Regions from separate parts of the Bacillus sp. WC2503 genome, predicted to be linked through region 2. Evidence: riboswitches for the same ligand, from Rfam matches in the RefSeq annotation. Region 2 holds a riboswitch; the other holds the start of a gene.

Region 1 (7,175 bases), 970 kb from region 2:
AATGCAAAGGCAATACCAAACGATAAGACAACTTGGCTCATAACGAGAGCATAAGTTGGGTTTACACCTAGAGCAATTATAACTAGAGGTGGAATCATTGTTATAAATCGGCGTAAATATAACGGAATATGCATGCGAATGAATCCTTGCATAATAATGTCACCAGACATTGTACCGACAGACGAGCTAGATAATCCTGCTGATAAAAGTCCGATTCCAAATAAAGCAGCGGATGCAGGACCGACTAAATTACTGAATTGGTTGAAAGCGACGTCAAGGTCTTCAACGTGCAAGCCGTTTTTAAAGAATAAAGCAGCTGCTACAATTAACATACTCGCATTAATGGCTCCAGCGATAACCATTGCAATAATGATATCAATGAATTCGAAACGGAAAATCTTTTTCTTTTGTTCATCATTTGTTCCGACTACACGGCGCTGTGTTAAGGCGGAATGTAAATATATTGCGTGTGGCATAACTGTCGCACCTAAAATACCAGCTGCTAAAAGAATACTATCCACGCCTTGGAATTTTGGGATAAATAGTCCTGAAAGAAGAGGGCTTAATTCCGGTTTTGCATAAAAGACCTGGACACCAAAAGCGATAACAACGATAAAAATCATCCCTGTTATGATTGCTTCTAATGGACGAAAGCCTCTGCGTTGAAATTCAAGAATAATAAACGATCCAGCTGCTGTAATTAAAGCTGCTGGTAACATTGGAATTCCGAATAACAAGTACAATCCGAGTGCTGCTCCAATAAATTCAGCTAAATCAGTTGCCATAATAACAAGTTCACCTTGAATCCATAAACCGATGGAAACAGGTCTCGGGAAATTTTCACGAGCTATCTCTGGAAGGTTTCTCCCAGTAGCAATTCCTAATTTAGCTGATAAAGTTTGAATTAATACAGCCATTAAATTAGAAGCGAGAATTACCCAAAGTAATAAATAACCATATTGTGAACCAGCAGCAATATTCGTTGCGAAATTTCCAGGATCAATATAAGCGACTGAAGCGATGAAAGCAGGCCCTAAGAATGGTAATAGTCTTTTTAAGCCTTTCGTTTGTCCGCTTAGCGCTAAATGTGCTGATTGAACAGTTGTACTTTGAGAAGGGATTTGTTCGTCTTTTGATATATCTTTATTCATAGTAGTGTTCCCCTTTGAAATCTTAACTTGATGAAATTATTGTATTTATTCTTACTCATTATTTCAATACATTTATATATGTTATGTGTTGATTTCATTTGAACATAAAAGTTTCCTTAATGCAAATTATATGACTTTGTACAATTAATGGTGTGGAAATACAAAAATATTTTGGAAGTTTATGGGCGCTGAATAAAGGAGAAGATAATAAATTAAAGGACTGTTTTTGAAATTTATGTGAACAAAAAGCCTATTATACAGCATATTAATTGATGGAAATGGATTTGTATGATATATAATATATTGGGATTGCAACATAACCATAGTGTTTTGGTGTGTAATCTTGTTTTTTATTTTTGTTAACTTATAGAAAATAGTATAAAGAGAAGAAAATGGGATGCATAAAACTTTGGATACATTTTCTTATTATATATGTTTTGATATGAACGTTAACTTATACATGATTTTAAAAATTAGATAGGTGGTAGAAATACATTGGCAACTACAAAACCATATAGAGTATTACTTTATTACATGTACACAACAATTGAAAACCCTGAAGAATTCGCTGCAGAGCATTTAGAATTTTGTAATTCACTTGAATTAAAAGGTAGAATCCTTGTAGCAAAAGAAGGTATTAACGGAACTTGTTCTGGAACTGTAGAACAAACAGAGAAATACATGGAAGCAATGAACAATGATCCACGTTTTGATGGAATCGTGTTTAAAATAGATGAAGAAGAAGGCCATGCATTCAAGAAAATGCACGTACGTCCGCGTCCAGAATTAGTTACACTTCGTCTAGAAGACGATATTAATCCAAAAGAAATAACTGGAAAATATTTAGAGCCAAAAGATTTTTATGAGGCGATGAAACAAGAAGATACAGTTATTATTGATGCACGAAATGATTATGAGTTCGATTTAGGGCATTTTAAAGGTGCAATTAAACCAGATATTGAATCATTCCGTGAATTACCAGATTGGATTAGAGAAAACAAAGAAACACTTGAGGGTAAAAAGATTTTAACTTACTGTACAGGCGGAATTCGATGTGAGAAGTTTTCTGGTTGGTTAGTTCGTGAAGGCTATGAAGATGTAAGTCAGCTTCACGGCGGAATTGTAACGTACGGAAAAGATCCAGAAGTACAAGGCGAGCTATGGGATGGACAATGTTACGTATTTGATGAGCGTATTGCTGTACCAGTAAACCAAAAAGAACATGTTATTGTTGGTAAAGACCACTTTACAGGTGAACCTTGTGAGCGCTATGTAAACTGTTCAAATCCAGAATGTAACAAGAAAATTTTATGTTCTGAAGAAAACGAAGCAAAACATTTACGTGCATGTTCTCATGAATGTCGTGTAAGCCCACGTAACCGCTACGTAATACAACATGAATTAACGGAAGAACAAGTAGCTGCTGCATTAGAGAAAATCGAAGCAGGTAAGTAAGTTGAATTCGTGTAATAAAAAAGGGTACTCCAAACTTTATTTTGGAGCACCCTTTTTATATTGTTAGGTTCTGTCTTTTGTCGATTTTTGTCGGTAAGTCCATATATTTAAAAAATCGCTGATAAAAATTTCATTTACTGAAACGCATCATGTATTTGTAATTTAAAAAGAATCGTCTTTAATTTTTATCCTCTTTTTCTTTCACAGCAGAAAGTACAGTTTGTTTTACCCACGCTTGTCTTCTTCGATGCTGTATACCCCATTGGTATAAACTTTGTACACCTAAAATAAAGGAAATGACTATACCGCTAATTGCTATTAACAGTGCAAAAAATTCAAGAGGAGATGATATTTTGTTTGAATCTGTATTTCTTAAAAGGTCAATCATAGTAAAACCTAACATTTGGCCTACTACAGAGTAGAGCGTTAAAATTAATAATAAAAGGCTATCTTTTTTAGCGGCGACATTTTCTTGATATTTAAACAAACTATCAAGATTTTGTTTCGCGTTCGAGTATAAAATTTCAATGTTAAAAAGTTTTCTTAAGCGGAAGAAAATATCTTCACTTTGTGATTGAGATACTAATTCTAAAGAAAAATAATTGGCTGTAAACGAATTGATTGAATAAATTAATTTCTCTATTTCATTTGTATCTTGTTCAATATTTAGCTCAGCATAAGCATTCGCCATCTTTAATAAAACAACTTTATGAAATAGGTTTAATAATAAAGCGTAATAAAATTCTCCGTACATTTGACTAGCAAGTTTAGTGACTTCTTGTTCACCTTCATTTGTTATACATGTGAAAATATGTTCTTCCATAATAAAATAACGGTTAGGAGCCCATCTTTGATAAGAATGCTTTGTTAAATAATCGTGAATATAAGGAACATTATTTGCACTAATATACGGCTTACCATCGTCTGTTAATCCGGAAAGACTGGAAGCTCGATATACATCAACTACATGAAGGTCTGACTTTTTGTTAATAGATAATAAGGTTTGTACATACATTCGTTGGTCTTCAAAGAAGGGGAATGTTTGAAAGTATGAACTCCGCAACCTCTTATTCTCAAAGAAGTCTGTTAAGCCATGATATAAATCGCCGAATATAAGTTTTTCTACTTGTGAATATTTTTTTCCATCACATTCAATACAAATGGTCTCGGTTGTATCATTTCTAGTTTCAAGCACACGGAAGCGAGAAGCAAATTCGATGGCTTCTGATAATGTCATGTTTGGGGCGGTTTTGACTTCTGTTCGAATTGTTAAGAAGCCAAGCTCATAAGGACAAAGGGTTACATCAATAGAATGTATCTTGAATGGAACGGAAATAAGATTTGTTGTTAAATGTCCATTTAAATTAAGGTCTTTAGAATAGCGCTGTAGTCCCTTTTGATGTTCTGAATGAGGAAAAAGAATTTTATTCGTAAATGAAAGATAGTATGCTTCCATATTTTGATGTGAAACTTGAAACTGCCCGTAATATGTATTTTCATCTTCAAGATGATCAAGTCGAAAAGGACGGAAATTATTTTTTTGTAAGAAAGGGAACATATTTTGTTCATATCCAGTTTTAAACGAAAACGGGAATATAAATTGAAATATAGCTGTTGTTACATCTTTTTCTTCGATTGTTTGTATTGCCTCCATTTACATTGTTTCCTTTCCGTATAAGCTATAGAAACAACATGCCCAATTTTTCTTGAAAATAACCTTGTTTTTTCAATAGATTAAGAATGAAAATTCAGCCAATTTAACAAGGGACATGTATAATGTTATGTATACTAAAACTAGTATAATTGTGTGAGGAAAAGGGGATGTTGTATGCGCATTTTAGTATTAGGAGCTGGTGGCGTCGGTGGATTTTTTGGTGGCCGATTAGTAGAAAAGGGAGAAGATGTTACATTTCTCGTTCGCAGCAAAAGAAAACAACAATTAGAGGAAAAAGGACTTGTTATTCGTAGTGTGAATGGAGATTTTTCCTTTCAACCGAAATTGATAACGAAAGAAGATAGAACTTCTCCATTTGATGTGATTTTATTTTCAACAAAGGCGTATCACTTAAACGAGGCAATTCAAGATTTGAAGCCGTTTGTTGGCGAAAATACTGTAATCATTCCATTGTTAAATGGTATCGCTCATTTATCGCTATTACAAAAAGAATTCGGCGGGGAAAAAGTAATGGGCGGTTTATGCTTTATTGAGACGACGTTAAACGATCAAGGAGAAATTGTACAAACTAGTGCTGCCAACAGACTTGTATTTGGAGAAATTAAGCCTCAAGATTCAGAGAGAATAAAGCGTATTACGAAAGCATTTATAGGTACGAAAGCTAGCTTTGTTTTAAGTGAAAATATTATGCAAGATATGTGGCATAAATATTTATTTATTACTGTCATGTCAGGCGTTACAACATTAATGCGTGCACCGATAGGACCAATTCGTGAAAGTGAAGGTGGACGTGAATTTATCCGAAATTTATTTGAGGAATCTGTGCAAATTATGAGGGTATTAGGAGCTCCAGTTAAAGATAATATTGCCCAGGAACATATGAAAACGATTGATAAAATTTCTTATGATATGAAGTCCTCTATGCAGCGTGATATGGAAAAAGGTTCGTTTATTGAAGGGAAGCATTTGCAAGGATACTTACTAGATGTAGCAGAACAATTTTCTTTAGAAGCACCATTACTAGGAGTGGTATATCAAAATTTGAAGGTGTATGAAGAAATGACATTTAACAAACCCGTAATAGAATTAGATGTATGAAATAATAAAAAAGATAGCAATATATAAGTGTATTGCTATCTTTTTTATTTGCGTATGACAAATTATTTGTTTCTTTTAATTCTTTCTGTCAAGTTTATTTCCTGTTCACGTTTACCATATAACTGATTAATTTCATTTGCTACTGCATCTAAATATGAATCGGAAAAAAGCGGTTTCTTCTTTTTAGACATACGGGTCTCCTTTAAGGGTTTTTTAGTATTCATTATGTATATTTATCAGCGGATTATGCGCAATCATTTTAAATTTTTTCTTTTTAAAAATTTTTGTTTACATTTTGAAAATAAAGGAGTATTATAATCCACAGTTTCAATTTTCTAAATCGCTGAAACCGCATGGTACGGGGGACCCGTTCTTACGGATTAGTACATAATCCGATGGGGTGAATCCTTAAAAAAAGGTAGGGCTACTCATAGGCCCGAATCCGACAGCTAACCTCGTAAGCGTTATATTGAGAAGGAAGGTGGAGCTTGTGCGACAAAAAAAATAATGTCTACAAGTCTATTTCGCTATGGCTTGTAGACATTTTTTGTTTTCTGAAGAAATAGTTTGCTGGCTGTAACAAGCAGAATCGTTCGTACAAAATTATTGGAGAGTGGACAGCTGTGGTTTCATCTATTAAAAGATTTTTAATTGGAAGGCCGTTAAAATCAACTGAGTTAGGAGAGCAAAAGCTTAATAAAACGAAGGCGCTAGCCATTCTATCTTCTGACGCATTGTCATCAGTTGCATACGGACCAGAGCAAATTTTAATCGCTTTAGCAGGTCTTGGAGCGATTGCGTATTGGTATTCCATTCCGATCGCTATTGGGGTATTAGTATTATTGACAGCTCTTATTTTATCTTATCGTCAAATTATTTTTGCCTACCCACATGGCGGGGGCGCATATGTTGTATCAAAAGAAAACTTAGGGATGAATCCAGGCTTAATAGCTGGAGGGTCTTTATTAGTGGATTATATTTTAACTGTTGCAGTAAGTGTATCAGCAGGTACAGATGCGTTAACATCTGCTTTTCCTAGCTTACATGCACATAATGTAATCATTGCGATTATATTTGTTATATTTATAACCATATTAAATTTAAGAGGTGTAACAGAGTCAGCTTCCGTTTTAGCATATCCTGTTTATTTATTCGTTTTAGCACTATTTATATTAATTGGTGTAGGGATATACAATATTTTAACTGGTCACGTTTCACCGACCTTACACACGCCGATTGGAACGCCGGTTGCGGGAATTAGTTTGTTCTTACTGTTAAGAGCATTTGCATCAGGTAGTTCGGCTTTAACAGGTGTTGAAGCGATTTCAAACGCAATTCCAAATTTTAAAGATCCTGCACCAAACAATGCAGCAAAAACTTTGCTTGCGATGGGCGCATTACTTGCTGTGTTATTTTCAGGAATTGTATTTTTAGCTTATTATTACGGAATTACACCGAGTAAAGAAGTAACTGTTGTTTCTCAAATTGCTGAACAAACATTTGGACGTAATTTCATGTACTATTTCATACAAGGCACAACAGCTTTAATATTAATTCTTGCTGCTAACACAGGGTATTCTGCATTTCCATTATTAGCAGTTAACCTTGCAAAAGATAAATTCATACCGAGAATGTTTACGATTAGAGGAGACCGTCTTGGTTACTCAAACGGTATTATTATACTTGGAATTGCTTCGATTATTTTAATTGTAGCTTTCCAAGGTCAAACAGAACATTTAATTCCGCTATATGCAGTAGGTGTGTTTATTCCATTTACACTTTCTCAAACGGGTATG
Region 2 (7,175 bases):
TCCTTACCTTCAATCTTTTTACCTAAAAACTCTGGTGTTCTTCCGACCATTAATCCAGATATAAAGACTGCAATAATTGCATACATAATAATATTAATAAAGCCCGCTCCAACACCGCCGTATACTGTATTCAACATCATATTTACGAGTGGAACTAAACCGCCAATTGGCGTTAACGTATCATGCATCGTATTAACGGCCCCTGTTTCAGCAGCTGTCGTTACTGTTGCGTATAGTGAAGAGAATACTGTTCCAAATCGTACTTCTTTCCCTTCTGTACTTCCTTGTACATGTTCGATACCCATTCCATTTAATGCCGGATTCCCGTTTAGTTCAGATGTCGTAATCGTTATAAATCCTAGTAAAAACACCATGAATAGTGAAACGAAAAGGATACGCCCTTGTTTTTTATTTCCTACCATTCGTCCGTACGTAAATGGAAGTGCTGTTGGTAATAACATCATAAGCATCATTTGCAAAATATTACTCATTTGTCCTGGATTTTCAAAAGGATGTGTAGAGTTTGCCCCGAAAAATCCACCGCCGTTATTCCCAAGTTCCTTAATAGAAACGAATGATGCAACAGGCCCTCGTAAAATACTTTGTTTTGCTCCATCAATCGTTTGTGCTGTAACCGCCCCATCTAACGTTTGTGGTACACCAAGTGCGACAAAGACTAACGCTGCAATAAATGCGATAGGAAGAAACACTCTCGTTAACGCCCTCGTAAAATCAACGAAAAAGTTGCCAAGTTCTTTTCCAGCAAGTCCTCTTATAAAAGCCATAACAATCGCTAACGTCGTTGCTGGTGCCGCAAACATTAAAAATGTAATCCCGATTAATTGTGATAAATAAGATAAACCATTTTCACCGCTGTAATGTTGTAAGTTTGTATCAGCCATAAAACTAATCGCTGTATTAAAAGCGAGCGTAGGCTCCATCCCTTCAATATGCGCTGGATTTAATGGCAATACACCTTGTAATCTAAAAATGAAATATACAACGACAATCATAAATCCGTTGAGTAGAACTAATGATAATGCATACTGTTTCCACGTTTGATTGTATCCTTTTACACCTGTAATTTTAAAAATAAGTTTCTCAAAAGGCCCGAATACTTTATCTAGCATTTTGCTACCTTGAAAGGCTTTCTCTAAATAAATCCCCGTTGGCTTTGCTACTAAAATAAACAAGAGCATTGTAATAATGACTGCAACCCAAATCATAATGAATGATTCCCCCTAATTAAAACTTTTCTGGATTTAATAATGCGTATACTAAGTACACCGTAATCGCTGCAACAATAACCGATAAGGCAATCATCATGATTGCTTCCCTTCTTTCACAACTTTATCTGACCAACTTGCAAGACTTGCCATCGATGCTACTAATACAACAAAAATTCCGATCATCACAACATCTAACATAACAATCCCTCACTTTAAATGTTAAAATTTACCATTAAAATATTAAAAAAGAACACTGAGCTCTACTCAGTATTCAAAAAATGAACAACAAAAAGTAAACCTCCTCTCTAAACGCTTACGAGGTTAGCTGTCGGATTCGGGCCTAAAGAGTAGCCCTACTTTCAAAACTGAAAGATTCACCCCAAGTGACGATGCACAAAATTGGTTCCCCCGCTCCATTTCTGGAACTCAGCGATTTTAGGTTTTTTTTGGAAATTTGATAAATGATTTATGAGAGTAAATATACTCCTCTATATTTCACTTGTAAAGAGGTAAATTACTTAAAATAAGAAAATATTACGCTATTTAAACGCTTACATTACGTATTATTAATATTCTTTCATCTGTTTTCTTGTCTTTTCTTTCTTTTTCATAGAAATGACCTTTTATATATAAAAAAAAGAGCGAATGTATATAAGCACCCCACTTAGGCACACTTAACATTCGCTCTCGTTTTCATTCAGAATTTATTTACCACATAAAAAAGCACGTAAATTTCTCCCACGGATATAAACTTGTGATAATTCTGCATGTAACTGCTCATATTCAATAATATCCGCCTCTAAATACAAAGCATCTTTTGATGGTAATAAAATATATGGCCCTGGAAAAATAGGATCAATCTGTGCCAATTCTTGAACCCTCTCGATCGATACCGCCCAACGATTTGCTATATCTCCAAATAGTAGTACCTTCATCATTTCTTCCCCCGCCCTATTCAAAAAATAAAAACGAAATATTATCACAGTTCGTAAACACGACAAATTTAGCTCCAATTGTTTCATAGAGCCGCGCTGGATATCGTTTATTCCTTGTAACAACAGTAATAGGCGCTTGAAAAGAAAAACGAATGTGTTCTGTGAAGAAACTAACTGTTGGAAGCTCATCCCCTAGTAAAATCACCTTCTTAATTCGTGTGCACATACTAGTAAAATCTTTCTCCTTATTACAGCTATAAGCTGATTCAAACCCATAATCTCTAACTTCAGCCGCTATCTCTTCATTGGCTGTAAAAATAATTAACTCATGCTGAAATGCTACTAGCTCTCTTAAACTCTTTACCTTGTTTTTTTCTCCAACACAAATAAGTGTTAGTTCCATGTACCTCATCCTCCTTAGCATAAAAGAATTCAAACGTAGATTGATATTCCCCTATACTAATCGGATCGATGAAGTGATGTATCCATCATGGCACCGTCCTCTCTCAAAACGCTTACGAAGTTAGCTGTCGGATTCGGGCTTTGAGAGTAGCCCTACTTTCAAAACTGAAAGATTCACCCCAAGTGACGATGCACAAAATTGGTTCCTCCGCTCCATATATTTGGACTCAGCGTATTACAAAAAATGTATTCTGGCTGATATATTACTCTTGTATTTTGAAAAAGTAAACAAAAAAAGCCAGTTGTAAAACTGGCCTTTTCATTCTTCATGCTTATGCTTTATTCAATTTATACGCAAAATGATTCGTTGGTCCATGACCACTACCAATATTCAATGGCTCTTCAATTGCTATACTAATAAATCGTTTTGCCTCTTGAACTGCTTCGTCCATTGAGTATCCTTTCGCAAGTCCAGCTGTAACTGCTGAAGCAAATGTACAGCCACTTCCGTGCGTTTGTTTCGAAGGAATTCGTTCACTTCTAAATTCAATAAACTCTTCTCCATCAAAGAGTAAATCAATTACTTCATTACCTTGATATTCCGCATGTCCGCCCTTCATAAGCACATATTTAGCACCTAATTCGTGCAATACTTTCGCAGCTTTCTTACTATCTTCTATATTATGAATCTCCATCCCAGTTAACACTTCAGCTTCTGGAACATTCGGTGTAATAACTGTTGCTACTGGTAATAAATATTCCTTTAATGCTTGAACTGCTTCTTGCTGTAATAATGATGCTCCGCCCTTTGCAATCATAACAGGATCTAGCACAATATTATTCCAACCAAATTTCTTAATCTGTTCTGCCACAATTTGAATAATTTCACTACTAAATAACATTCCTAGTTTCACTGCATCTGGTGTTAAATCCGTACCAATTGAATTCAGCTGTTCCGTAATACCTTCTAATGGAACAGGATATACCCCTTGAACGCCAAGCGTATTTTGAGCAGTAATTGCCGTAATTGCCGTCATCCCATACACACCAAGCTCTTGGAATGTTTTTAAATCCGCTTGAATACCAGCACCACCGCCGCTATCAGATCCTGCAATTGTTAAAGCTTTATTCACTTCCATCTCACTCATCCTTTTCTATCCAAAATAGCGATGATAAATCGTCTTTGCTTCGCTTATATCTTTCGTTCCATGTACAAGTACACGGCCATCTTTGAAGGCAACTAACCTCTTTTCTTCAACAGAGAAAGATAGTAAATATGGATTTACATTTAAATCATTCACACGGCCTTCTAGTAGCTGTTTATATTGTTCAAAATCCATTTCTTCTTTATGAGGTGGTCTAATTTGAACTGTATTTCTCCCGCATAAAACTGCTGTTTTCGATGTATTCTCTTTATTTAAATACGGATATAATGCATTCTCTCCGCACGAAGGACAATTATGTTTGCGAAGTTTTTGCACATTCATACATGAATACTCATTCTTCCACATATCAAACGATACAAGTCCATCTCGAAGTGATTTATAATCTTCTACTAACAGTTTAAGAGCTTCTGTTACTTGATGAGAAACGACAAGAGATACAGCAGGTGATATAATACCCGCTGTATCACATGTCGCCCCGCCAAGCGGAATCGATTGTAATAAACATGATAAACATGGTGTTTTACTAGGAAGAATTGTGTAAGAAAGACCGTAACTGCCTACACATGCACCATAAATCCATGGAATAGAATATTTTTGTGCTATATCATTCACAATAAAACGTGTTTCAAAATTATCAGTCGCATCAATCATTACATCAACGTTTGTAACAAGTTCTTCTAGCTCCTCAGCTGTTACATCTTGAACGAGGGCCTCTATTGTTACATCACTATTAATCTCTTCTAAACGCTTTTTAGCCGCTATAGCCTTCGGAAGATTATTTTTCACGTCGCTCTCTGCATACAATTGTTGTCTTTGTAAATTACTCCAATCGACATAATCACGGTCAACAATTGTTATCTTCCCAACACCAGCTCTTACAAACATTTCTGCATTTGCACTACCAAGTGCGCCTGCGCCGATAATAAGCACATGCTTTTCTCTTATCTTTTGCTGTCCTTCTTCCCCAATTGGAGAAAATAGTTCTTGGCGAGAATATCGATTATTCAACTACACTCATTCCTTCTAAAGGACTGCTTGCAGTTGCACAACGTTTACGTGCAATACGCCCCGCTTCAAAGCCTATGCGACCTGCCTCAATACCTAACTTCATTGCGTATGCCATCTTAATAGGATCTTTTGCTCCTGATACAGCCGTATTTAATAACACACCATCTGCTCCTAATTCCATCGCAAACGCTGCATCAGCTGGGCTACCAATACCTGCATCAACGATAACCGGTACTGTCGCTTGTTCAATAATGAAGCTTAAATTTAACGGATTTACAATACCAAGCCCTGAACCGATTGGTGATGCTCCTGGCATAATTGCATGCACACCTAGTTCTTGTAATTTACGTGCTAATACAACATCATCAGATGTGTACGGAAGTACGATAAACCCTTCTTCTAGTAACATTTCAGATGCCTTTAACGTTTCTACTGGATCAGGTAACAACGTTCTATCATCACCAATAACTTCAACTTTGATCATGTCACAAAGCCCTGAAGCTTTTGCTAATTTTGCAATACGAACAGCTTCTTCAGCATTTTTTGCTCCAGCTGTATTTGGTAATAACGTATATTTTTTCACATCAAGCTTCTCTAATAAATTAAGTTGCTTTGCATCAAATATATCCATACGACGTACTGCAAACGTTAAAATTTCAGCTTCAGAAGCGTCAATTGCTTTTTGCTGTACGTCAAAATCAGGGAATTTCCCTGTTCCTAATAAAAGTCTAGACTGAAATGACAATGGTCCAATGTTTAACATAATCAACCGCCTCCTACGAAAGTTACAATCTCAATTTGGTCTCCATCAAAAACAGATGTATCTGTATGATCATCTTTTTGTAAAATATCTTTATTACGCTCTACTACAACAATTCTGTTATCTAACTCTAAATGTGTAAGTAACTCAGCTACTGTTTTTACACTCTCTGGTACTTCAATTTGGTTACCATTAATTTTTAAATTCAAACTTCCATCCCCTTTCTAAACCGTTTTAGAAAGCAATGAATCTAGCAAGTGATTCTCCTGCTTTCCTTCTATTAAATCCGCCATATATTGACCAGAAACAGGGCTTAATAAAATGCCGTTTCGATAATGGCCCGTACAAGCATATAAACCTTTTATTTCTTCATGTTCTCCCATATAAGGAGCTTCGTGATTCGATTGTGGTCTTAATCCTGCCCATGCGCTTTCCCACTCTGCTTCTTTTAAAGCTGGCAATATTGTATAAGCACGCTCTAATATAGAAGTAATGCTTTCCGGTTGTACAGTTTTATTAAACGTATGCGGCTTCATCGTTGCTCCAATTACGTAACGTCCGCCGCGCTTTGGAGCAATATAAAATCTTTCTTGGAAAATAGGTGCCTTTAAAAGTGGTTTTCTACTTCTTACCGCTACTACTTCTCCTTTAACTGGATATGTACCCCATTCGCGGTGAAAATGACCTAGTAACTTCGTGCTCCATGAGCCACCGGCAATCACCACTTTTTCGCATGTGATTATACCTTCGCTCGTAACAATACCAGTCACTTTATTATTTTCAATACGAATATCAAACACTTCTGTCTGTTCATATATATCCGCACCGGAAATTGATGCAGAATGCGCGAATGCTTTCGTAAGCTCTGGTGCAATAACGTGACCATCTTTCGGATAATATACCGCTCCTATAATGGATTCGGATAGAAATGGCTCTTTTTCCCGTAAATGGTCTCCCGTTAGAAAATATGAATCTTCACCTGTTTTCTGTTGCCAATCCATAATGTGAAGAATTCTTTCCTTCTCATCTTCGTTTTGTGCAATACGATATATCCCTTTCTCCTCATATCCAATATCAATACCCGTCTTTTCACGTAAAACTGTTGCAAGTTGTGGAAATATAGCTCGGCTTTCTCTAGCAAGTTCAAATAGCGGGTCATACGCATCCCATTCTGCTTGAACACCAAGCAGGCCAGCAGCTACTTTAGAAGCTTCTGATGCAATTTTTTGCTTCTCTATAATTGCTACTTTATGTCCTCTTTCTGCTAGAAAATGTGCAACTGAGCTACCAATTACACCACCGCCAATAATCGCTACATCATACTTCTCACACATGTTTTTCCGCCCACTTTCTTATTGATTCCTTATAAGATTTCGCTTTGCTATATGGGTTACTACTACTTACAATTCCGGACATAACTGCTATACCGCTTACACCGTTAGTAAGAACATCTACTGTGTTTTCTGGGGTAATTCCTCCAATCGCTGTAATCGGTATAGATAAACAGCTTGCAATGTCTGAAATTTCTTCAAGTCCTCTCGCTGGCACACCTTTTTTACAATCTGTCGGAAATACATGACCATAAACGAGTGAATCCGCTCCATTTTTAAATGCTACTATCGCTTCCTCTAACGAGTGTACTGAATAACCGACATGCAAATAAGAAAACTTTTCT

What was found. A riboswitch is a leader RNA that binds a small molecule or an ion and turns the genes downstream of it on or off. The one in region 2 is predicted to bind cyclic di-AMP.
Region 1: another riboswitch for cyclic di-AMP. It lies ahead of ACUN26_RS05770 (APC family permease); the one in region 2 lies ahead of ACUN26_RS00590 (hypothetical protein).

Annotation. Positions count from the first base shown of each region.
Region 1 covers NZ_JBQYMD010000001.1:1,074,454-1,081,628, forward strand. The annotation lists gene ACUN26_RS05745 (Nramp family divalent metal transporter) at 1-1,151, opposite strand, end outside; gene trhO (oxygen-dependent tRNA uridine(34) hydroxylase TrhO) at 1,647-2,606, shown strand; gene ACUN26_RS05755 (hypothetical protein) at 2,785-4,260, opposite strand; gene panE (2-dehydropantoate 2-reductase) at 4,435-5,379, shown strand; gene ACUN26_RS05765 (hypothetical protein) at 5,442-5,570, opposite strand; cyclic di-AMP (ydaO/yuaA leader) riboswitch at 5,711-5,858, shown strand; gene ACUN26_RS05770 (APC family permease) at 6,003-7,175, shown strand, end outside.
Region 2 covers NZ_JBQYMD010000001.1:100,125-107,299, reverse strand. The annotation lists gene kdpA (potassium-transporting ATPase subunit KdpA) at 1-1,226, opposite strand, end outside; gene kdpF (K(+)-transporting ATPase subunit F) at 1,246-1,326, opposite strand; gene ACUN26_RS00600 (SipW-dependent-type signal peptide-containing protein) at 1,323-1,427, opposite strand; cyclic di-AMP (ydaO/yuaA leader) riboswitch at 1,526-1,671, opposite strand; gene ACUN26_RS00595 (hypothetical protein) at 1,934-2,167, opposite strand; gene ACUN26_RS00590 (hypothetical protein) at 2,181-2,567, opposite strand; cyclic di-AMP (ydaO/yuaA leader) riboswitch at 2,661-2,809, opposite strand; gene thiD (bifunctional hydroxymethylpyrimidine kinase/phosphomethylpyrimidine kinase) at 2,899-3,705, opposite strand; gene thiF (thiazole biosynthesis adenylyltransferase ThiF) at 3,721-4,740, opposite strand; gene thiG (thiazole synthase) at 4,733-5,503, opposite strand; gene thiS (sulfur carrier protein ThiS) at 5,506-5,709, opposite strand; gene thiO (glycine oxidase ThiO) at 5,725-6,834, opposite strand; gene tenI (thiazole tautomerase TenI) at 6,827-7,175, opposite strand, start outside.